4 regions of the Enterobacter sp. B79-1 genome follow, and region 4 is predicted to be linked to each of the others. Evidence: predicted binding sites of a transcription regulator. Region 4 holds the regulator's gene; each other region holds the start of a gene.

The links. The regulator PurR, encoded in region 4, represses purine synthesis genes. The targets are predictions, from matches to a motif close to CANGCAAACGTTTGCNTG.
Region 1: the regulator PurR is predicted to act here: its motif matches at 3,389-3,406, upstream of AC2T6E_RS17085 (nucleobase:cation symporter-2 family protein).
Region 2: the regulator PurR is predicted to act here: its motif matches at 2,920-2,937, upstream of gcvT (glycine cleavage system aminomethyltransferase GcvT).
Region 3: the regulator PurR is predicted to act here: its motif matches at 1,853-1,870, upstream of AC2T6E_RS05535 (amino acid aminotransferase).

The regions. Positions count from the first base shown of each region.
Region 1 covers NZ_JBYAZJ010000006.1:127,494-133,446, reverse strand. Annotated here, with positions in the region: gene AC2T6E_RS17090 (AsmA family protein) at 138-1,826, opposite strand; gene AC2T6E_RS17085 (nucleobase:cation symporter-2 family protein) at 1,946-3,337, opposite strand; gene gltS (sodium/glutamate symporter) at 3,563-4,765, shown strand; gene recG (ATP-dependent DNA helicase RecG) at 4,768-5,953, opposite strand, start outside.
Region 2 covers NZ_JBYAZJ010000005.1:320,005-325,957, forward strand. Annotated here, with positions in the region: gene gcvP (aminomethyl-transferring glycine dehydrogenase) at 1-1,229, opposite strand, end outside; gene gcvH (glycine cleavage system protein GcvH) at 1,354-1,743, opposite strand; gene gcvT (glycine cleavage system aminomethyltransferase GcvT) at 1,767-2,861, opposite strand; gene ubiI (FAD-dependent 2-octaprenylphenol hydroxylase) at 3,259-4,461, opposite strand; gene ubiH (2-octaprenyl-6-methoxyphenyl hydroxylase) at 4,474-5,652, opposite strand; gene pepP (Xaa-Pro aminopeptidase) at 5,649-5,953, opposite strand, start outside.
Region 3 covers NZ_JBYAZJ010000001.1:1,125,045-1,130,997, reverse strand. Annotated here, with positions in the region: gene AC2T6E_RS05540 (MBL fold metallo-hydrolase) at 1-550, shown strand, start outside; gene AC2T6E_RS05535 (amino acid aminotransferase) at 599-1,789, opposite strand; gene ompF (porin OmpF) at 1,974-3,029, opposite strand; gene asnS (asparagine--tRNA ligase) at 3,635-5,035, opposite strand; gene pncB (nicotinate phosphoribosyltransferase) at 5,202-5,953, opposite strand, start outside.
Region 4 covers NZ_JBYAZJ010000001.1:770,734-776,686, forward strand. Annotated here, with positions in the region: gene AC2T6E_RS03690 (MFS transporter) at 1-702, opposite strand, end outside; gene cydH (cytochrome bd-I oxidase subunit CydH) at 868-957, opposite strand; gene purR (HTH-type transcriptional repressor PurR) at 1,255-2,280, shown strand; gene punR (DNA-binding transcriptional activator PunR) at 2,297-3,208, opposite strand; gene punC (purine nucleoside transporter PunC) at 3,323-4,522, shown strand; gene cfa (cyclopropane fatty acyl phospholipid synthase) at 4,822-5,953, shown strand, end outside.

The DNA.
Region 1 (5,953 bases), on a different contig from region 4:
AAAAATGCCCGGTGGCGCTTCGCTTACCGGGCCTACGATAATTGTGCGCTCTGATGCCCTCACCCTGACCCTCTCCCACGGGGAGAGGGAACCAAAACCTCGTAGGCCGGGTAAGGCGAAGCCGCCACCCGGCTTGTTTATTGCACCGGTGTTGAAACCATACCGCTCGTCATCGTCTGCTGCACCTGCTGTTTATCCATATTTACCGCGCTCAGCTTCGCATTCACCGTCGGCTTCAGCGGGGCATTTGCCTGCACGCTACCGCTGGCGGTGAGCTGAATATTGCCGTCACCCGTAATCGGCAGCGCAGGCCAGCCCCACTGCTGCAGCACGTTGAGCGGCACGCCGCGCCCGTTCAGGCTCACCGTGGTCTGCCGCTGTGGAAGCTGTGAAACCGTTGCCGTGGCTTCAAGAATACCTTTCTCGGTAAAGGCGCTCAGGTCGGTAATGTTCACCGTGGCGGCGTTCGCATTCAGCGCGAGCGACGGACGGCGCACGTCCACGCGGTTAAAGGTCGCGGCCGCACCGTTCAATGTTGCGCTGCCGCCCCAGACGCCCCACTGGCGATCTTTCGCCAGCTGCAGGTTTGCGCCATAGCCGTCCAGAGAGGTGATCTGCCACGGGAAGGCGGGATCGATGTCGATCACCAGGTTGCGGCTCAGGCCGAATTTTTTTAGCGTCACGCTGTTCAGCCATTCCGGCAGGGGATCCATCCACAGCGTTTTCCAGTTTTCAGGCAGGGTGTATTCCAGCCCGGCGATGGCGGCATCATCCAGCACCAGCGCTTTGCCGTCGCGCAGCCAGTTGCCGGAGGTGCGTACCATCCCGCCTTCCCAGCGAGAGGTGAACTGGCGCAGCGCGATACCCTGCGGGGAGAATTCCGCGTTCAGGATCGGGTCGAACAGATGTAGCGAGCCGTAGATAAACTCGCTCGCGTTCATAGACAAACGCCCTTCCTGGCTCTGCCAGTCGCCTTTGCTGAGCGTCAGGTTGCGCAGGCTTAAATCGAGATCGGTCACCGCCCAGTCCGGCCCCTGCAGGCGTGCGTCGGTCACCTCCAGCCGACCAATCTGCAGGGAAGGGAGCGTGGTGATGGGAGCAAAGAAATCCATCAGCGATTTATCACTTTGCAGGCGGATCTCATTCAGACGCATGCTGTCGATAATCCAGCTGCCGTCAGCGTTACGCAGGGCGGAGCCGGTGAGCGAGCCGCGCGCCATATCCGCGCCAATGGTGCTCAGCACCACCTCTTTACCGTTGAGCTGTCCCTGAATCAGGACGTTGCTGGCCGGGACGCCGTTCAGGGTGAGCGAGCCTGCGCTCATCTGGATCTGCGCATTTTTGCCCAGCACGTTGCCCGCCTCTGGCTGCCACGGACTGACGCCGCCTGTGACTTTCTGCGCGCTCAGGTCCCATTCGGTATTCGGGCTGTTAAAGGCCATGTTGTTTAGCTGCAAACGGTCCGCCTGGAAAGGCAGCGGCGCGGTTTGCGGAGAGAGGTTCAGCGTGCCATCGAACAGGGTAATGGTGTCCATATGCAGCGGATCGGTTACCTGACGGCTGCTTAAACCGATATCGACTTTTTTGGCCACCAGGGTGGCGGGTTTGCCGTCACGACCAAAGGTGACATTTTCCAGAATGAGGTGAGAAGGGGATGAAAAGCGGTGATCCATCAGGTCAAAGTTGAGTTCGTAATCGGTATTTACCGTAACCCAATTGCTGACCTGCGACGCGCCCCAGCGGGTCTGGAGCAAAATATAGAATGCCAGCGCTACCACAAGCAGAGCTAACAGAAGATAGATGATCAGCTTTCCAATAAATTTCATGGTCTTCCATCCCGCAAAACGTACATAAGGGAGTTATGCACGATTTATGCGCAATGCTCAAGGCGGGAATGGTGTAAAGAGATGTCACGGCAGGCCTTGACAGCCTGCCGTGAGAGAAATCAATTTTTCTCAGGCGGGAAAACGAGGTTCAGAACGATAGCGGTGATACCGCCCGCGGCAATGCCGGAAGAGAGCAGGTTTTTCACCCAGTCAGGCGCAAACTGCAGGATCAGCGGCTGCTGAGAAACGCCCAGACCGACCGCCAGCGACAGGGCGATAATCATGATCGCGCGGCGGTTCAGCGGCTCGCGGGAGACGATACGCACGCCGGAGGCCGCGATAGTGCCGAACATCACCAGCGTCGCGCCGCCCAGCACCGGCTCAGGGATGTGCTGCACAAAGCCGCTTACCGCCGGGAACAGGCCGAGGACGATCAGCATCAGCGCCACCACAAACCCGACGTAGCGGCTGGCCACGCCGGTCAGCTGGATCACGCCGTTGTTCTGACCGAAGCAGGAGTTCGGGAAGGTGTTGAATACGGCAGAGACAAACGAGTTCAGTCCGTTCGCCAGCACGCCGCCTTTCAGGCGCTTCATGTACAGCGGACCGGACACCGGCTGCTCAGAGACGTCCGAGGTAGCGGTGATGTCGCCGATGGTCTCCAGAGAGGTGATCATAAAGACCAGCATCAGCGGCAGCAGCAGGCCCCAGTCAATGCCCAGTCCGTAATAGAGCGGCGTTGGGATAGTGATCAGCGCGGCATTCGTCGGTGCGGTATTTTGCGGCAGCATATCCAGCGCCCAGGCCATCAGGTAACCGGCCGCCATCGCGATAACCAGCGAGGCCACGCGCAGGTAAGGGTTACGCTGACGGTTAAGCAGAATGATGATTGCCAACACCACGCCTGCCAGCAGCAGGTTTTTCGGTGCGCCGAAGGTGTGGTCGCTCATTGCCGCATAACCGCCACCGATGGACGTCAGGCCCACCTGAATCAGCGACAGGCCGATAATCATTACGACCACGCCGGAAACCAGCGGGGTGATGACGCGGCGAGCCAGATGCAGAACGCGGGAGATGACCATCTCCGTGCAGCTGGCCAGCATCAGCGTGCCGAAAAGCGCCGCCATCATGGTTGGAACATCCGCCCCACCGGTTTTCAGCGCCGTACCGCCCATGATTAGCGGTGCCACGAAGTTAAAGCTGGTGCCCTGAATCGACAATAATCCCGACCCTACCGGACCCCAGGCTTTAATTTGAATAATAGAGGCGACGCCGGACGCAAAAAGAGACATGCTGATAATGTGCTGCGTGTCCTGCGCCGGTAAACCGAGCGCCTGGCAGATCAGCAGCGCCGGGGTGATCACCGCAACAAACATCGCCAGAAGATGCTGACAGGCGGCGAAAAGCGTTTGCGGCAGCGGCGGGCGGTCTTCAAGGCGGTAAATCAGTTCGCTATTTTGCTTCTGCGCAATCGGTTGCGCATCAGGCGACTCTATGGTGTTAACGGACATCGGCGGCAATCCCACGGTGGAAAAGCGGGCATTTTATCTGACCACCTGGTAAAAGCAAACGATTGCCAGCAAAAAAAGGGAAGAAATTCTGCCGCTGCGCGCAGGTTTTCTACTCCCCATCGGGAAAAAAAATTACACTTTTTGCGCCGGGAGCTCATGACGAGCGCAAACCGGCCCAGGATAACGCCGCGTGTGTATGGAACACGCGCAAAACAGGAGCCTTCCATGATTCATCTCGATACGTTGTCGACACTTGTTGCCGCAACGCTGGTCTTACTGCTTGGCCGTAAGCTGGTACATAGCGTTTCCCTTCTGAAGAAATACACCATTCCTGAACCTGTCGCCGGTGGCCTGCTGGTGGCGCTGGCCCTGCTGATACTGAAAAAAAGCATGGGCTGGGAAATCGATTTTGATATGTCCCTGAAAGACCCGCTGATGCTGGCCTTCTTTGCCACCATCGGTCTGAACGCCAATCTGGCGAGCCTGCGCTCGGGCGGTAAAGTGCTCGGCGTATTCCTGATTGTGGTGGTGGGGCTGTTGCTGATGCAAAACGCCATTGGCATCGGCATGGCAACGCTGCTGGGGCTGGATCCGCTGATGGGGCTGCTGGCAGGGTCGATTACGCTGTCAGGCGGTCACGGTACCGGGGCGGCGTGGAGTAAATTGTTCGTCGAGCGCTACGGTTTTGAAAACGCGACGGAAGTGGCGATGGCCTGTGCGACCTTTGGTCTGGTGCTGGGTGGCCTGATTGGCGGTCCGGTGGCGCGATATCTGGTTAAGCACTCCACCACACCGAACGGCAGACCGGACGATGAGCTGGTCCCGACCGCGTTCGAAAAACCGGACGTCGGGCGCAGCATTACCTCGCTGGTGCTGATTGAAACCATCGCGATGATCGCCATCTGCCTGACCGTGGGCAAAGTGGTTGCGCAATGGCTGGCGGGCTCTGCGTTTGAACTGCCGACGTTTGTTTGCGTGCTGTTTATCGGGGTGATCCTGAGCAACGGTCTGGCGCTGATGGGCTTCTACCGCGTGTTTGAACGGGCGGTATCGGTGCTCGGCAACGTCTGCCTGTCGCTGTTCCTGGCGATGGCGCTGATGAGCCTCAAGCTGTGGGAGCTGGCCTCGCTGGCCCTGCCGATGGTGGCGATTCTGGCGGTGCAGGCGCTGTTTATGGCGCTGTACGCCATGTTCGTGACTTGGCGCATGATGGGTAAAAACTACGATGCGGCGGTGCTGGCGGCGGGTCACTGCGGGTTTGGTCTGGGGGCTACCCCAACGGCTATCGCCAACATGCAGGCGATCACTGAACGGTTCGGGCCATCGCACATGGCGTTTCTGGTGGTCCCGATGGTCGGGGCGTTCTTCATTGATATTGTCAACGCGCTGGTGATCAAGCTGTACCTGATGCTGCCGATGTTTGCCTGAAATCAGGCGTTGGAGTAGCGTTCGGTTTCCGGCATCCAGCGCTCAATTAACGCTGCCGCCTGTTCGGGGTAGCGTTCATGAATATGGCGAGCCAGGCGCTGAACTTCGGGGATCATCGCCTGATCGCGCAGCAAATCCGCCACTTTGAATTCGGCGTTCCCGGTCTGGCGCGTTCCCAGTAGTTCGCCCGGGCCGCGGATCTCCAGGTCTTTTTGCGCAATCACAAAACCGTCGTTGCTGTCGCGCAGCACCTGCAGACGCATTTGGGCTGTTTTTGATAGCGGGGCTTTGTAGAGCAGTACGCAGTGGGAAGCCACCGCGCCACGACCAACGCGCCCGCGCAGCTGGTGGAGCTGGGCAAGGCCGAGACGCTCCGGGTTTTCGATGATCATCAGGCTGGAATTCGGGACGTCCACGCCGACTTCGATCACCGTGGTGGCGATCAGCAGATGCAAATCACCTTGTTTGAACGACTGCATCACCGCCTGTTTTTCGGCGGGCTTCATGCGTCCGTGCACCAGACCGACGTTCAGCTCCGGCAACGCCAGCTTAAGCTCTTCCCACGTGGCTTCGGCAGCCTGCGCCTCCAGCAGTTCAGACTCTTCAATCAGCGTACAGACCCAGTAGGCCTGACGGCCTTCGTGGGTGCAGGCGTTGCGCACGCGGTCGATGATATCGCTGCGGCGCGTGTCAGGAATGGCGACCGTGGTGACCGGGGTACGGCCCGGCGGCAGTTCGTCGATGGTGGAGGTATCCAGATCGGCATAGGCGGTCATCGCCAGGGTGCGCGGAATCGGCGTAGCGGTCATGATCAGCTGATGCGGGTGGAAGCCCTGCTGCAGGCCTTTCTCCCACAGTGCCAGACGCTGATGCACGCCGAAGCGGTGCTGCTCGTCGATAATCACCAGCGCAAGACCGTTAAACTGCACCTGCTCCTGGAAGATGGCGTGCGTGCCGACAATCATCTGCACCTGCCCGCTGGCAATGGCCTCCTGTTGCGCAAGGCGCGCTTTGCCTTTTTGCTTCCCGGCAAGCCAGCCCACTTCAATCCCCAGCGGCGCAAACCAGGCACGGAAATTGTTGGCGTGCTGTTCGGCCAGCAGCTCGGTCGGCGCCATCAGCGCCACCTGCTTGCCGTGGGCAATCGCGCGCAGGGCCGCCAGGGCGGCAACCAGCGTTTTGCCGGAA
Region 2 (5,953 bases), on a different contig from region 4:
ATCTCTGCTGCATCCGCGCGCGCCAGCACTGCCGCTTTGTCCGCCACGTCCACGCACAGGGTGTCGAAGTAGTGAGCGTGGCGCAGCTTAAGGCCTTTCTGCTGCAGACCGCAGGCCAGAATATCGGCCAGGCGGTGAATGCGGCTGGCAATACGCTTCAGGCCAGCCGGGCCGTGGAACACGGCGTACAGGCTGGCGATGTTGGCCAGCAGCACCTGGGAGGTACAGATGTTGGAGTTCGCTTTCTCGCGGCGGATGTGCTGCTCGCGGGTCTGCATCGCCATGCGCAGCGCGGTGTTACCGGCAGCATCTTTTGAGACGCCGATAATACGGCCAGGCATTGAGCGTTTAAATTCATCTTTCGCGCCGAAGAACGCCGCATGCGGGCCGCCGTAGCCCATCGGCACGCCGAAGCGTTGCGCTGAACCGAAGACAATATCCGCGCCCTGTTTGCCCGGTGCCGTCAGCAGCACCAGCGCCATAAAATCGGCGGCAACGCTGACAACCACTTTGCGGGACTTCAGCTCGGCAATCAGCGCGCCGTAGTCGTGAACTTCGCCGGTGGTGCCTACCTGCTGCAGCAGCACGCCGAAGACGTCCTGGTGATCCAGCACTTTGTCAGCGTCGTCGACAATCACGTCAAAGCCGAAGGTTTCCGCACGGGTGCGCACCACATCCAGCGTCTGCGGATGCACGTCCGCCGCCACGAAGAAGCGGTTGGCATTTTTCAGCTTGCTGACGCGTTTTGCCATCGCCATTGCTTCGGCGGCGGCGGTCGCTTCATCCAGCAGCGAAGCGGAGGCGATATCCATCCCGGTCAGATCCAGCGTTACCTGCTGGAAGTTCAGCAGCGCTTCCAGACGGCCCTGAGACACTTCTGGCTGATACGGGGTGTAAGCGGTGTACCAGCCCGGGTTTTCCAGCATGTTGCGCAGGATAACCGGCGGCAACTGCACGTTGGTGTAGCCCATGCCAATGTAAGACTTATAGCGCTTGTTCAGGCCTGCGATAGCCTTCAGCTCCGCCAGCGCGGCGAATTCCGTGGTGGCTTCCCCCACCTGAGGCGGCGTGGCAAGCTGGATGTCTTTTGGCACAATCTGGCCGATCAGTGCGTTTAATGAATCCGCGCCAACTGTCTTCAGCATCTCCTGCTGTTGCTGAGCATCCGGCCCAATGTGACGTTCAATGAAGGCGCCACGGTTTTCAAGCTGGCTTAAAGTCTGTGTCATGAGCGATGGTTCCTGAAACGTGCAGTGAATTTAAGTTCCCTCTCCCTTTGGGAGAGGGTTAGGGTGAGGGGAAGATTGGCACCCTCACCCCTGTCCTCTCCCAAAGGGAGAGGGGGATTACTGATTACTCGTCTTCTAACAGGGCTTCGTATGCGGTCGCATCCAGCAGCGCGGCAACCTGAGATTCGTCGCTGGCTTTGATCTTGAAGATCCAGCCGCCTTCATACGGCTCGCTGTTCACCAGCTCTGGCGAATCGCTCAGCGCGTCGTTGACGGCAACGATTTCGCCGCTCACAGGGGCGTAGATGTCAGATGCCGCTTTTACGGACTCCGCTACGGCGCAGTCGTCGCCCGCGCTAACGGTCGTGCCCACGTCAGGCAGGTCAACAAACACCATGTCGCCCAGCAGCTCTTGCGCGTGCTCGGTGATCCCTACGGTGTAAGTGCCGTCCGCCTCTTTGCGCAGCCACTCGTGTTCTTTGCTGTATTTCAGTTCTGCTGGCACATTGCTCATTGAAGTTCTCCTGATAAAAATGATTAGGCGACCGGCTTACCGGCGCGAACAAAAATCGGTTTGGTTACGTTGACCGGCATTTCGCGGTTGCGGATTTGCACCACCGCCGTTTCGCCAATACCCGCCGGCACGCGTGCCAGTGCAATACTGTAGCCCAGCGTTGGGGAGAAGGTACCGCTGGTGATCACGCCTTCGCGATGATTGCCGTCGGCATCGGTGAAGCGCACCGGCAGTTCGCCGCGCAGCACGCCCTTCTCGGTCATCACCAGACCCACCAGCTGTTCAGTGCCCTTCTCGCGCTGCATCTCCAGCGCTTCACGGCCAATAAAGTCGCGGTCAGCCGGTTCCCATGCGATGGTCCAGCCCATGTTGGCGGCCAGCGGAGAGACGCCTTCGTCCATCTCCTGACCGTAGAGGTTCATCCCCGCTTCCAGACGCAGCGTATCGCGCGCGCCCAGACCCGCAGGCTTCACGCCCGCTTCCACCAGCGCGCGCCAGAAATCAGCGGCCTTCTCGTTTGGCATCGCAATTTCGTAGCCCGCTTCACCGGTGTAGCCGGTGGTGGCGATAAACAAATCACCCGCCTGCACGCCGAAGAACGGCTTCATGCCTTCGGTTGCTTTGCGCTGCTCGTCGGTAAACAGAGACGCGGCTTTCGCCTGCGCGTTCGGCCCCTGCACGGCGATCAGCGACAGATCGTCACGGACGGTGATATCGATGGCATAAGGTTCGGCGTGTTGGGTGATCCAGGAGAGGTCTTTTTCGCGGGTGGCGGAGTTTACAACGAGGCGGAAGAAATCTTCAGTGAAGTAATAGACGATAAGGTCATCAATCACGCCGCCCGAGGCATTCAGCATGCCGCTGTAGAGCGCTTTGCCCGGCGTCTTCAGTTTAGCGACGTCGTTTGCCAGCAGATAACGCAAGAACTCCCGGGTGCGGCTACCGCGCAGATCGACAATCGTCATGTGTGACACGTCGAACATACCGGCATCGGTGCGCACCGCGTGGTGCTCATCAATCTGCGAGCCGTAGTGCAGCGGCATCATCCAGCCGTGGAAGTCCACCATGCGGGCGCCGCATAACACGTGTTGTTCGTACAAAGGAGTCTGTTGAGCCATCTTGTCCTCGTTGAAAAATTCACCGTGAAACCCGGTATCGGCCTCGTTCCCGAATGCCGACGCAAACGTTCTCTTTTACCTGAACTTACCACCGAAACCGGCGGTTAACCATAAGGTAAAACGGGCCATCACATTAGCTTATGACCAAAAAACGCTGAAAAGCCTACAGAGTTATTCACTGGAAAAATGCGATTAACCCCGCACAAAATTAACAATGATCTAACAGGATTTAGCACATGGTGATATTTCATGCGGAAAAACGGGCCGAATTTCCGCACCGGAAAAAACGCGACATTAGTTAATCTAATGCGAAAAATGAGGTGGAATTAGATTATTTCAAACGAGGGAATTTCCCCGGCGCAGAGGCCGGGAAAATAAAGTGTGATGGGGATCTAAGTTAGCGCAGCCAGTCAGGGAGATCGTTAAGACCCATCGCCTGACGGAGAAGTTGAGGTTTGACGCCAGGAAGCGTATCGGCCAGTTTAAGACCGATATCGCGCAGCAGTTTTTTCGCCGGATTTGCCCCGGCAAACAGCTCGCGGAAACCCTGCATGCCTGCCAACATCATCGCCGCGCTGTGCTTGCGGCTGCGCTCGTAGCGACGCAGGTAGAGATGCTGACCGATATCTTTCCCTTCGCGATGCAGGCGACGCAGTTCTTCTACCAACTCCGCCGCGTCCATAAAGCCAAGATTAACGCCCTGTCCGGCCAGCGGATGAATGGTATGGGCCGCATCGCCCACCAGCGCCAGACGGTGCGCCGCAAACTGACGCGCGTAGCGGCCGGTTAACGGGAACACCTGACGCTCGCTTTCGAGCGTGCACAAGCCAAGGCGGTTATCAAACGCCATGCACAGCGCCTGGTTAAAGGCATCCGGCGTCGCCTCCTGCATCAGCTGCGCTTTTTCCGGCACCAGTGACCAGACGATAGAGCACAGGTGCGGATCGCTCAGCGGCAGGAACGCCAGAATGCCGTCGTTGTGGAAAATCTGCCGCGCCACGCCGCCGTGCGGCTCTTCGGTGCGGATCGTTGCCACCATCGCATGATGGCGGTAATCCCAGAAGGTCAGCGGGATATCGGCTTTGTTGCGCAGCCAGGAGTTCGCACCGTCGGCACCGACCACCAGACGCGCGGTCAGCATGTCGCCGCTTTGTAGGGTGATAAACGCCTCGTTTTCACCCCATGCCACCTGCTGGATCTGCGCGGGCGCAACCAGCGTCACGTCGCTGCACTGCTGCGCTTTCTGCCACAGCGCGTGGTGGATCACCGCGTTTTCGATGATATGACCCAGATGGCTATAGCCCATGCTTTCATCATCAAAGGCAATATGACCAAAGCTGTCTTTATCCCACACTTCCATGCCGTGATAGCAGCTGGCGCGCTGCGCCACAATATCTGCCCAGACGCCAAGGTGCGTCAGCAATTTCTCGCTGGCGGCATTGATCGCCGAGACGCGGAGTTCCGGCGGGGCATCCTGCGCGACGGGCTGCGGCGCTTTTTGCTCCAGCACGGCCACGCGAAGGCCGCTGCCCTGTAAACCGCAGGCCAGCGCCAGCCCGACCATACCGCCGCCAACAATGGCGACATCAACATTTTGCATGGTGATAACTCCTTAACGCGCGACCCAACCCAGGGTCCGCTGCGCCAGCACGTCACGTGCCGGAATGAACAGTTCCATCGCCATCAGCCCGAGGTTGCGACCCGCAACCAGCGGTGCCCAGCGATTGGCAAAGAGATGGACTAACCCATCGGTAACGCCGATTGTCGCCTCTTTATCGGCCTGGCGTCGCTTCTGGTAATGGCTAAGCACCGAATAAGCGCCACAATCTTTTTGCTCGCCCCATGCAAGCGCCAGCGATTCCGCCAGGCTCATGACATCACGCAGCCCAAGGTTAAATCCTTGTCCGGCAATCGGATGTAATGTCTGCGCGGCGTTGCCGACCAGCGCCACGCGGTGAGATACAGACTGTGATGCGGTGGTTAACGACAGCGGATAGACCGCACGTTTCCCCGCATGGGTAATACGCCCGAGTCGCCAGCCGAAGGCTTTCTGCAGCTCGGTACAAAAACGTTCGTCGGACCAGGCCTGAACCTCTTCAGCTTTATCCTGCGGATGACACCAGACAAGCGAACAGCGCCCATCCGACATCGGCAGCATCGCCAGCGGGCCGTGCTGCGTGAAGCGCTCAAACGCCCGGCCGTTGTGTTCTGCTGCGGTCGCGACGTTCGCAATGACCGCGACCTGCCCGTAAGGCTGCTGCCGCCACTCTACGCCGCACTGCGTGCCGAGCGCCGAACGCGAGCCGTCCGCCGCCACCAGAAGCTGGCCGTCGAGAACGGTGCCATTATCGAGCGCTACGCTCACCGCGTCTTCGCTGCGGCTAAAACTGGCGACGCGCGCCGGACAGTGTAGCGTGACGCCAGGCGCATCCTGTAACAAACGGAACAGACGCAGGCCAACGTCGTGGAGTTCAACAACCTGACCCAGCGCGTCAATACGGTAATCATGGGCATCCAGCGTCACAAAACCGGCATGCCCGCGATCGCTCACGTGCACGGTGTTAATTGCCGTGGCGCAATCGGCGATCGCCTGCCAGATGCCAATGCGGGATAGCTGCTGGCAGGTACCCTGCGCCAGGGCAATGGCGCGAGAATCAAAACCCGGATGATTCTTTGCCTGCGGCGCGACGGCTTCAACCAGATGTACCGGGAGCTGGCCCTTCGTCAAATGCGAAATGGCTAACGCCAGCGTGGCGCCGGTCATCCCACCGCCCACGATGATCACGCTCATGCGCGTGCCGCTGCCATCAGCGCCTCAATATCATCGGCGTTCTTCACGACGGCTGCGGTCAGGTTTTCATTGCCGTTTTCGGTGATCACGATGTCGTCTTCGATTCGAATGCCGATCCCGCGGTATTGTTCCGGCACGTCAGCATCCGGCGCGATGTACAGCCCCGGCTCAACGGTTAACACCATGCCTGGCTCCAGCACGCGTGAACGTTCAGGACCGTATGCGCCCACGTCATGTACATCCAGACCCAGCCAGTGGCTCAGGCCGTGCATAAAGTACGGACGGTGAGCATTCTCGGTAA
Region 3 (5,953 bases), 350 kb from region 4:
TGACGCTGAGAAAATCAAGCAGGAAGTCGCAGCAAGCGGCGTTACGCTGATGCAGATTTTGCTCACTCATGGTCATCTTGACCATGTGGGTGCTGCGGCTGAACTGGCTGAACACTACGGTGTGCCGGTGATCGGCCCGGAAAAAGAAGATGAGTTCTGGCTGCAGGGGTTACCCGCCCAAAGCCGCATGTTTGGCCTTGATGAGTGTCTACCATTGACGCCCGATCGTTGGTTAAACGAAGGAGATCGCGTTACCGTAGGGAATGTGACTTTACAGGTGTTGCATTGTCCTGGGCATACGCCAGGCCATATCGTATTCTTTGATGACCAGTCACGTCTGCTGATTTCTGGCGATGTTATTTTCAAAGGTGGCGTAGGACGCAGCGATTTCCCGCGCGGCGATCACGGTCAGTTGATTCAGTCGATTAAACAAAAGTTATTGCCGCTGGGTGATGACGTAACGTTTATCGCAGGACACGGTCCGATGTCGACGCTGGGCTATGAACGGCTCCACAACCCGTTCCTTCAGGATGAAATGCCTGTCTGGTAACCCGAATAAAAAAAGCCTGCATAATGCAGGCTTTTTTATGGGCGCAACTTACAGTACGGCGACAATCGCTTCGCACAGTGGCGCCATGTTGTCAGGCGTCATGCCTGCAACGTTCACGCGGCCAGACGCTACGGCGTACACGCCAAACTCTTCACGCAAACGCAGAACCTGCTCTTTGGTCAGGCCGCTGAAAGAGAACATGCCGTTCTGTTTGATGATAAAGCTGAAGTCGCGGTCAGCGCCTTTCTCAGCCAGCGTGTTCACGAACAGCAGGCGCATGCGCTGAATGCGCTGGCGCATATCGTTCAGCTCTTGTTCCCAGATAGCGCGCAGCGCATCGTTGCTCAGGATAGTGGCAACAACAGACGCACCGTGTGCCGGTGGGTTAGAGTAGTTCGCGCGGATAACCGATTTCATCTGGCTGAACGCACGATCGACAGTCTCTTCGTTTGCCGCGACCAGCGTACAGGCACCTACGCGCTCATTGTACAGGCCGAAGTTCTTGGAATAGGAACTTGCTACGATCAGTTCCTGATGCACTGCGGCGAACGCGCGCAGGCCTTCGGCATCCTCTTCCAGACCACGGGCAAAGCCCTGATAGGCGAAGTCAAACAGCGGCAGCCAGCCTTTCTCCACGGACAGCTTCGCCAGGTGTTCCCACTGCTCCAGCGTCGGGTCGATACCGGTTGGGTTGTGGCAGCAGCCGTGGAACAGCACTACGTCACCCGCCTGCGCTTCGCTCAGGCTCGCCAGCAGGCCGTCAAAGTCGAGAGAGTGGTTTGCCGCGTCGTAGTAAGCATATTCACGCACTTCCAGACCCGCAGAGTTAAAGACGCTCTTGTGGTTTGGCCAGCTTGGGTTGCTCACCCATACGCGCTTAACAGAGGTGTTTTTCGCCAGGAAATCCGCCGCAACGCGCAGCGCGCCGGTACCGCCAGGGGTTTGTGCTGTGCGAGCGCGTTTGCTGCTCACAATTTCGCTGCCTTTACCGAACAGCAGTTCCTGAGTGCAGCGACCAAATTCAGGGATACCATCAATACCGAGGTAGTTTTTGGTGGTTTCGTTTTCCAGCAGATACTGTTCAGCTTTTTTAACGCTGGTCAGGACCGGGGTTTTGCCGGTTTCATCTTTATATACACCAATACCCAGGTTGATTTTGCCAGGGCGGTCGTCGGCACGAAACAGATCGGCCAGGCCCAGAATAGGGTCGGCAGGAGCGGCGGTAATGTTCTCAAACATGACGAAGTTCCATTGTGATTACAGAAGTGAAATCCGCTATCAGGTTAACGGTAGATTTACAAAATGCCAACCGTTTGCGACGAAAAGCGTGCGGCTTTTCAAAAGTCGCCATTATTTTCTGTCGGGCATAAAAAAACAGGGCCGAAGCCCTGTTCATTAAGCATATAACAACGTGGTGTACTGATTAGAACTGGTAAACCAGACCTACAGCAACGGTATCATCGTTGTTGATGCCCAGCTTGTTGTCGTCTTTCAGCTGGTTGATCTGGTAGTCAACATAGGTGGACATGTTTTTGTTGAAGTAGTAAGTCGCACCGATGTCGATGTAGTTGATGTAATCTTCATCACCCACGCCTTCTACGTCTTTCGCTTTAGATTTGTAGTAAGCGATGGATGGACGCAGGCCGAAGTCGAACTGGTACTGAGCAACAACAGAGAAGTCCTGAGTTTTGTTAGCGAAGCCGTTGTCCAGGCGAGCCGCGTTGCGCATTTCACCGTACAGCGCTGCCAGGTAAATGTTGTTCGCGTCGTATTTCAGACCGGTAGCCCACTGCTCAGCTTTATCGCCTTTGCCCCACTGCAGATTCTGCTGGGCATTGGTACGGTCAGCTGCGCCGTATGCACCTACAACACCGAAACCGTCGAAATCGTAGCTAACAGAAGTTGCCCAGCCGTCGCCGTTGGAACGTGACGCATCGGTACGCTCGTTTTTGCCCAGGTACTGAACGCCAAAGTTCAGACCGTCAACCAGGCCGAAGAAGCCGCTGTTACGGTAAGTCGCCAGACCACCAGTACGGCCAGAGAAGAAGTTGTCGCTCACGCCGGTGTCGCCGCCGAACTCTGGCAGCATATCGGTGATGCCGATTGCATCATAAACCAGGCCATAGTTACGACCGTAGTCGAAGGAGCCTGCGTCACCGAATTTCAGACCTGCGAATGCCAGACGGGTTTTGTTACCGGACTGTGCATCGGAGCCTTCAGAGTTGTTACCCTGGAAGTTGTATTCCCACTGACCGTAACCAGCCAGCTGATCGTTGATCTGAGTTTCGCCTTTGAAGCCCAGACGCGCGTAAGTTTTGTCGCCATCGTTGCCGTCATTATCAGAGAAGTAATGCAGACCAACAGCTTTCCCGTAAAGATCTAATTTGTTGCCGTCTTTGTTATAGATTTCTGCAGCGTTTGCTGCACCGGCTACCAGCAGGGCAGGGATAACCACTGCCAGGATATTGCGCTTCATCATTATTTATTACCCTCATTGGTTTTTTTATGACACTCGCCACTGCCGTCAATAAATTCTGTCAATAAATATTTCCGGAACTATTGATGAGAGTTAGGTGTCTTTATGTATCTGACAGGCATCTTTCCATTCATAGAACCGTTTCGCTAGCCTGAAAGTGCTACAATTCTCAAGATTAGGTAACAAAAAGAAATAATGTGTAACTAGATATGTATTTTTGGGAACTTTGTGAACCATCTCAAATTTCAGAGAGACTTGGTTAATTAATCGGCGGTTTCATTCCTATATATATGAATTGCTTATGTTTAATTTGGCTAAAGGCAATTCATATAAACAGCGGTTAAACGGCTCATCTTTTCTTATGACCGCGAAAGGCCTTCTGGATGGCTGTGAAATTGAATAAAAAATATGCTATTGCTTGAGAATTAAATAAGCACAATAAGAATGCGGGATATTTTTTATTCACAGATATTCCATGGAAACAAAACGTAACAGCTAGTGCTTTTGACGGGGTTGTCTTTTAAAGAGGCTGACTTTGCGCTGACATAAACTGACATTGCAGAATAAAATAATGGCCAGCATGTGCTGGCCATTATCATTGAGGCGGGTTAGAAGCTTGCGTTACGCGGCGTACGTGGGAACGGAATCACATCACGGACGTTCTGAACACCGGTTACGTAGGCAATCAGACGCTCGAAGCCCAGGCCGAAGCCTGAATGCGGAACAGTACCGTAACGACGCAGATCGCGATACCAGCTGTAGTCAGCCGGGTTGAGACCCATCTCTTCCATACGGGCATCCAGGACGTCCAGACGCTCTTCACGCTGAGAACCCCCGATGATTTCTCCGATGCCAGGTGCCAGGACATCCATTGCGGCAACGGTTTTACCGTCTTCGTTAAGGCGCATATAGAAGGCCTTAATGTCTTTCGGGTAGTTTTTCACGACAACCGGTGCTTTGAAGTGTTTCTCTGCCAGATAGCGTTCGTGCTCAGAAGAGAGATCCACGCCCCAGTAAACCGGGTTCTCGAACTTCTCACCGCACTTCTCGAGGATGGCAACCGCATCGGTGTAATCCACCTGCGCGAAGTCAGCGGATACAAAGCGCTCCAGACGGGCAATAGCGTCGTTATCCACGCGCTCAGCGAAGAATTTCATGTCGTCTGCACGCTCTTCCAGAACGGCTTTAAACACGTATTTCAGCATGGCTTCCGCCAGGCCTGCCACATCATTGAGATCGGCAAAGGCCACTTCTGGTTCCAGCATCCAGAATTCCGCCAGGTGGCGGCTGGTGTTGGAGTTTTCTGCGCGGAAGGTTGGGCCAAACGTGTAGATCTTAGACAGCGCACAGGCATAGGTTTCACCGTTGAGTTGGCCGGATACCGTCAGGAAGGCTTCTTTACCAAAGAAGTCTTTGTCGTAATCCACTTTACCTTCCGGCGTACGCGGCAGGTTTTCCATATCCAGCGTAGAAACGCGGAACATCTCACCCGCACCTTCAGTGTCGGACGCGGTGATCAGCGGCGTGGATACCCAGAAGTAACCCTGCTCATCGAAGAAACGATGCAGCGCCTGCGCCAGCGTGTGACGCACGCGGGCCACCGCACCGATCAGGTTGGTGCGTGGACGCAGGTGTGCCACTTCGCGAAGATACTCAATGCTGTGGCGTTTTGCCGCCATCGGGTAGGTATCTGGATCTTCCACCCAGCCGGTGACTTCAATCGCCGAAGCCTGAATTTCGAAGCTCTGGCCCTGACCAGGCGATGCGACAACCACGCCGGTAACAATGACGGAGCAACCTGTGGTCAGGCGCAGAACGTCATCATTGTAATTGGGCAGAGAATTATTAATGACGGCCTGTACAGGATCAAAGCAGGAACCGTCATAGACGGCGAGGAAGGAGATGCCAGCTTTAGAATCTCGGCGGGTACGCACCCATCCGCGCACGGTGACTTCTTGGTCAACGGCGACACGGCCCTGGAGTACGTCGGCTACAGGCACAACGCTCATAATATTCTCTCTGTTAATTGTCGGAAATGATAAACACTTGTCCGCCCTTATGGGGGGATATCTATGTTACCTGGCATCCGCCATCAGACAAGCAGATTTCGCAGTCTTAAGAGAAGAAATAAGAAATAAATAAGAAGTGGGGAGCCTTTACGGCTCCCGAATGCGGTTAACTGGCTTTTTTAACCTGCGGCAGATCGAAGGCTTTGCGCAATGCGCGGACAAAAGCTTTGTCATGACAGATGGTTTTACCCGGACTATCAGAGAGTTTCGCCACTGGCTTGCCGTTACATTCCACCAGCTTTATGACGATGTTCAGAGGTTTTACCTGAGGAATATCGCAGGTCAAACGGGTGCCAATACCAAAGCTCAGATTCACTCTGGAGGAGAAGTGGCGGTAAAGATCCACCGCTTTGGCTAAATCCAGGTTATCAGAGAAGACCAGCACTTTCGTCATCGGATCAATGCCCAGCTTCTCGTAATGGGCAATGGCCTTTTCACCCCATTCCACCGGGTCTCCGGAGTCATTGCGTAAACCCTGATAACGCTCAGCAAATTCAGGACCGAAGTCGCGCAGGAAGGCATCCATTGTGATGCAGTCGGTGAGGGCGATCCCCAGTTGATTCGGATACTCATCAAGCCATGCGGCCAGGGCCGCGCGCTGGCTATTGGCCAGGTCAGGGCTGATCTGCTGATGCGCCTGGAACCACTCGTGCGCCTGGGTGCCCATAGGCGTCAGGTCCAGACGACGCGCAAGGTCGTAATTACTGGTGCCCACAAACCACGGCTCTTGCTGAAGACGTTTAACAATAGCCTGCTGTACTTCGCGAGAGAAACGGCGGCGGGTGCCAAAGTCCATCAGGCGGAAGCGGGACATATCCAGCCCTTCGGTCAGGTGGGAAAATTCAACCAGCTTATGCT
Region 4 (5,953 bases):
CGCGTGGGTAATATCGTGCAGCACCGGTGAAATATAGGTGTAGAGGGTAAACATCGCACCTGCCCCCAGCACCGTGGTCAGCAGCGCGGAAAGCACCTGAGGACGCATCAGCACCGACAGCTCTTTGCGCACGTCAGGACGTTCCCCGGCGCTCCCCTTCGGTAAGGAGAAGAACAGCGCCACCATCGCCACCACGCCCAGCCCTGCTGTCGCCAGGAAAGACATTCGCCAGCCAATGACTTCACCCAGCCAGGTGGCCGCAGGCACACCGCCTATGTTGGCGATCGTCAGCCCCATAAACATGGTCGCCACCGCGCTGGCCTGCTTGTGCTTCGGAACCACGCTTGCCGCAACAACCGAGCCCAGACCGAAAAATGCGCCATGATTCAGGCTGGTCAGAATACGCGACAGCATCAGAGTGGTGTAATCCGGCGCAATCGCGGAGAGCACGTTGCCCAGCGTAAAGATCGCCATCAAAAATATCAGCGCATTGCGACGCGCGCGGTGCGACAGCAGCAGCGTCATCAGCGGGGCCCCGACCATCACGCCGATGGCATAGGCGCTGATTAACATCCCGGCCGCAGGAATAGAGACGTCTACACCGCGTGCGATAACAGGCAGTAACCCCATCGGGGAAAATTCAGTGGTGCCGATCCCAAAGGCGCCAATCGCCAGGGCCAGCAGAGGAAAATTGATTTTCATGAGTCAACTCCGGATGCCGTGTCATCACGCGACACAGAACTAAGAAGTCAAAAGCATGACATCAATCACAAAATTTGAGAAGTTAACATTTTGGCAAAAGATTTTTGCCGGAGAGGTAACAATAGGAAGAAAATGAGGAGGGAGAGGACTCTCCCCCCGCGTAAATCAGTGCAGCGCAGCCGTCAAACCACCGGCAACAATCAATGCCAGCACGATAAAGGTGGTCACCAGCGAAAACTTCAGATCGGAACTCATCAATTTTTCTCCTTTTAATCACCCCACGAAAAGTGAGCTTGCTCATTTTTACACAGTTTACGTCAAAAATCTTCCTGGATTTAAACTGATATCCACTTTAGCTCTTCCCCTTTTCATCAAGATAGGACAAAATTCCACGCTAAATTTATTAGCGTACCGGCCATTGACCCCCTCCTGACGTCCTGTGTCGTTTTCCCGGCGTGTCGCAACTCAAGATTGCGTAATAAGGGTGAGAGAAGGCAAACGTTTACCTTCAAGTTTTTCAGGAGGTTAGGATATGGTCTGGAGTGACATTGAATGGCAACAATAAAAGACGTAGCAAAACGCGCAAACGTTTCCACTACAACCGTATCACATGTAATTAACAAAACCCGCTTCGTCGCGGAAGAGACGCGCAACGCCGTCTGGGCGGCGATCAAGGAGTTACATTACTCCCCAAGTGCGGTTGCGCGCAGCCTGAAGGTGAATCACACCAAGTCGATTGGCTTGCTGGCGACCAGCAGTGAAGCGGCCTATTTTGCCGAAATCATCGAAGCCGTTGAGAAAAACTGCTTCCAGAAAGGCTATACGCTGATTCTGGGCAACGCGTGGAACAGCATTGAGAAGCAGCGCGCCTACCTGTCGATGATGGCGCAAAAGCGCGTCGATGGCCTGCTGGTAATGTGTTCCGAGTACCCAGAGTCCGTACTGTCCATGCTGGAAGAGTACCGCCACATCCCGATGGTGGTGATGGACTGGGGCGAAGCGCGCGCGGACTTCACCGATTCCGTTATCGATAATGCCTTTGAAGGCGGCTATATGGCCGGTCGTTATCTGATCGAACGCGGTCACCGTGAGATTGGCGTGATCCCGGGTCCGCTGGAGCGCAACACCGGTGCGGGCCGTCTGGCCGGGTTTATGAAGGCAATGGAAGAGGCGCTCATCACCGTGCCGGAAAACTGGATTGTCCAGGGCGACTTTGAGCCGGAATCCGGTTACCGCGCAATGCAGCAGATTGTCTCCCAACCGCATCGCCCGACGGCTGTTTTCTGTGGCGGCGATATTATGGCGATGGGCGCACTCTGCGCCGCCGACGAGCTGGGCCTGCGGGTGCCGCAGGATATTTCCGTGATCGGGTATGACAACGTGCGTAACGCGCGCTTCTTCACCCCGGCGCTGACCACCATTCACCAGCCAAAAGACTCGCTGGGCGAAACGGCTTTCAACATGCTGATGGACAGGATCGTCAACAAGCGTGAAGAATCCCAGTCGATTGAAGTTCACCCACGCCTCATCGAGCGCCGCTCCGTGGCGGACGGTCCGTTCCGCGACTATCGCCGTTAATCGCTTACGGAGCCAGTTATGCTGGCTCCCGTAGCCACTCCCGATTCAACGTTTCACTGTCTCCCAGATAATCCAGAAGCCAGGCCATCGCAGGCGATACGTCGTTTTGCTGCCAGGTCAGACAGCAGGCCGCATCCGGGAACGGATTTTCCAGCGTCAGCGCTGTCCACTCTCCGGTATCGATGCGCGGACGCGCGAAGTGAACGGGCACCATCGCCACGCACAGCCCCGCAGAAAGACAGGTTGCCGACGATTCCCAGTCAGGGGCCACCACGCGGCGCTGGTTGTCCAGGAGCCAGGTGATGCGCTTGGGCAGCGAGCGCGAGGTATCTTCCAGCACCAGCGACGGCCAGTTGCGCAGCGTGTCATCGCTGAGAGGGCCTTCCATTGCCGCCAGCGGATGATCGCTGGCGACAACGCAGGTCCAGCTCAGCATCCCCATATCGCGAAATGCATAGCGTCCCCCAACGGGGATCGCCTGCGTTGCACCAATCGCCATCTCCACCCTGCCATCCGCCAGCGCATCCCAGACGCCGTTGAACACCTCCTGGGAGACCCGCAGTTCGACATCAGAAAAGTGACGATAGAAATCCACGATCATTTGCCGGGTCCGTTCCGGCTTAACGATATTATCCACCGCGATGGAGAGATGGCCTCGCCAGCCGTTAGCGATCTGCTGACACTGCTCGCGGGTGATCTGCATTTTTTTGATGACAGAACGCCCTTCCTTCAAAAACCACGCCCCTGCAGGCGTTAATTCCACGTCGCGATGACGCCGCTCGAACAGCGGAACCGCCAGCCACTCTTCCAGCTGACGCACGGTGTAACTGATCGCCGAGGGTACGCGGTGTAACTCCTGCGCGGCACCGGTGAAACTGCCGTTACGGGCAACAGCATCCACCACTTCAAGAGAATAATCTGACCACATGCTCTGCCTGCAAAAAATTTGAATGCACTCAGCAAATATTAGCGTTTCACAAGCCGCTTTGCACTCCCTACACTCTGCGCCAACGTACACCTGCCTCCTCAGGAGAATAAAACAATGCAACCCAGGAAAGGATTTTTAGTCTGGCTCGGCGGCTTAAGCGTGCTGGGCTTTTTAGCGACCGACATGTATCTGCCCGCCTTTGCCGCGATGCAGGAAGATCTGCAAACCCCCGCAGCCGCTATCAGCGCCAGCCTGAGCCTGTTCCTCGCCGGTTTTGCCTTCGCACAACTGCTCTGGGGACCGCTCTCCGACCGCTTTGGTCGTAAACCGGTGCTGCTGCTGGGTCTGGCTATTTTTGCCGTGGGCTGCCTGGGCATGCTGTGGGTACGCGACGCCACTTGGCTGCTGGTACTGCGATTCATTCAGGCCGTTGGCGTCTGTGCTGCAGCGGTCACCTGGCAGGCGCTGGTGACGGATTATTACCCGGCATCACGCACTAACCGAATTTTCGCCACCATTATGCCGCTGGTCGGTCTCTCGCCTGCCCTCGCACCGTTGCTCGGAAGCTGGATCCTGGCCCATTTCGACTGGCAGGCGATCTTCGCCACGCTCTTTGCCATCACGCTGGTATTAATGCTGCCTGCGTTTTTCCTCAAGCCTGCGCATAAAAAAGAGACGCATCCTGACGCGAAGCCGATGACCTTTGCCTCGCTGCTGCGTTCAAAAGCCTATCGCGGCAACGTCCTGATTTACGCGGCCTGTTCCGCCAGTTTCTTCGCGTGGCTGACTGGCTCGCCGTTCATTCTGCACGATATGGGATACAGCCCGGCGGCAATCGGCCTGAGTTATGTTCCGCAGACCATTGCTTTCCTGGTCGGCGGCTACGGCTGTCGTGCAGCGCTGCAGAAGTGGGAAGGCCAGCAGATGCTGCCCTGGCTACTGGTACTGTTCGCGTTAAGCGTTTTCGGCACATGGGCCGTCGGGTTTATTCCGGGTACGGGCCTGACCGAAATTTTGATTCCTTTCTGCGTCATGGCAGTCGCTAACGGTGCTATTTACCCCATCGTGGTGGCGCAGGCGTTACGTCCGTTCCCACAGGCGACGGGACGCGCCGCCGCGCTGCAGAACACGTTACAGCTGGGTCTGTGCTTCCTGGCGAGTCTGGTGGTCTCTGCGTTGATTGTCACGCCGCTCCTGACCACCACCAGCGTGATGCTGGTGACCGTTGCGCTGGCTGCCCTTGGCTACCGTATGCAGTCTTCCGCTCAGCGCGAGCAGAATGCGCGTCAGAAGGTGGAAACGTCGCACGCATAATCGCGCCAGAAATTATGTTAAGACATAGTGATTAGGTTGCTAAGAATTTTCTATTGAATCACCAAATTTTGAGGCCTATACTAAATTTGGTTCGATTAAATACGATAAATATTAAGTGTTAACGGGAGCCGGAGTGCTCCCGTTTTACCATGGAAGGCTTTTCGGCAAGGGTTATCTCCCTTCCTCTGTTCTACGTCGGATATTAGCCTCGCGGGCATTTACCGTGAGATTTCTCACAAACCCAAAAAAGCGTCTACGCTGTTTTAAGGTTCTGATCACAGCAAGGTGATGGAGAAGCTATGAGTTCATCGTGTATAGAAGAAGTCAGCGTTCCGGACGATAACTGGTCCCGGATCGTCAGTGAACTGTTGGGACGTGCGGGCATCACGATTAATGGGTCTTCCCCCGCCGATCCGCAGGTCAAACATCCCGATTTTTTTAAACGCGTCTTGCAGGAGGGATCGTTAGGCCTGGGCGAAAGCTATATGGACGGCTGGTGGGAGTGTGAACGTCTGGACATGTTTTTCTCCAGCGTATTGCGCGCCGGTCTTGAAAATCAGCTCCCTCGCCACTTCAAAGATACGCTGCGTATCGCCTCCGCTCGACTGTTCAATCTGCAAAGTAAAAAGCGGGCATGGATCGTCGGTAAAGAGCACTACGATCTCGGTAATGACCTGTTCAGCCGTATGCTTGATCCCTTAATGCAATATTCCTGCGGCTACTGGAAAAAGGCCACAACGCTTGAAGAGGCGCAGCAAGATAAACTGCGTCTAATCTGCGAGAAACTGCAGTTAAAACCGGGTATGCGCGTGCTGGATATCGGCTGCGGCTGGGGCGGTCTGGCGTATTTTATGGCGAAGCATTACGGTGCCAGCGTTGTGGGCGTGACGATTTCAGCTGAGCAACAAAAAATGGCGCAGGCACGCTGCCAGGAGCTGGATGTCGATATTCGGCTTCAGGACTACCGCGACCTAAACGAACAGTTCGACCGCATCGTTTCCGTTGGCATGTTCGAGCACGTGGGTCCGAAAAACTACAGAACCTATTTTGACGTTGCTGACCGAAACCTGAAGCCTGACGGTATTTTCCTGCTCCATACCATTGGTTCTAAGCGCACCGACAATAACGTCGACCCGTGGATCAATAAATACATCTTTCCGAATGGCTGTTTACCGTCCGTGCGGCAGATTGCTAACGCCAGCGAGCCCCACTTCATTGTGGAAGACTGGCATAACTTCGGCGCGGATTACGACACCACATTGATGGCATGGCACTCCCGTTTTCAGGAAGCCTGGCCTGAGATTGCAGACAACTATTCCGAACGGTTCAAACGCATGTTTAGCTATTATCTGAATGCCTGTGCGGGTGCGTTCCGTGCGCGGGATATTCAGCTCTGGCAGGTTGTTTTCAGTCGCGGCATTGAACACGGAT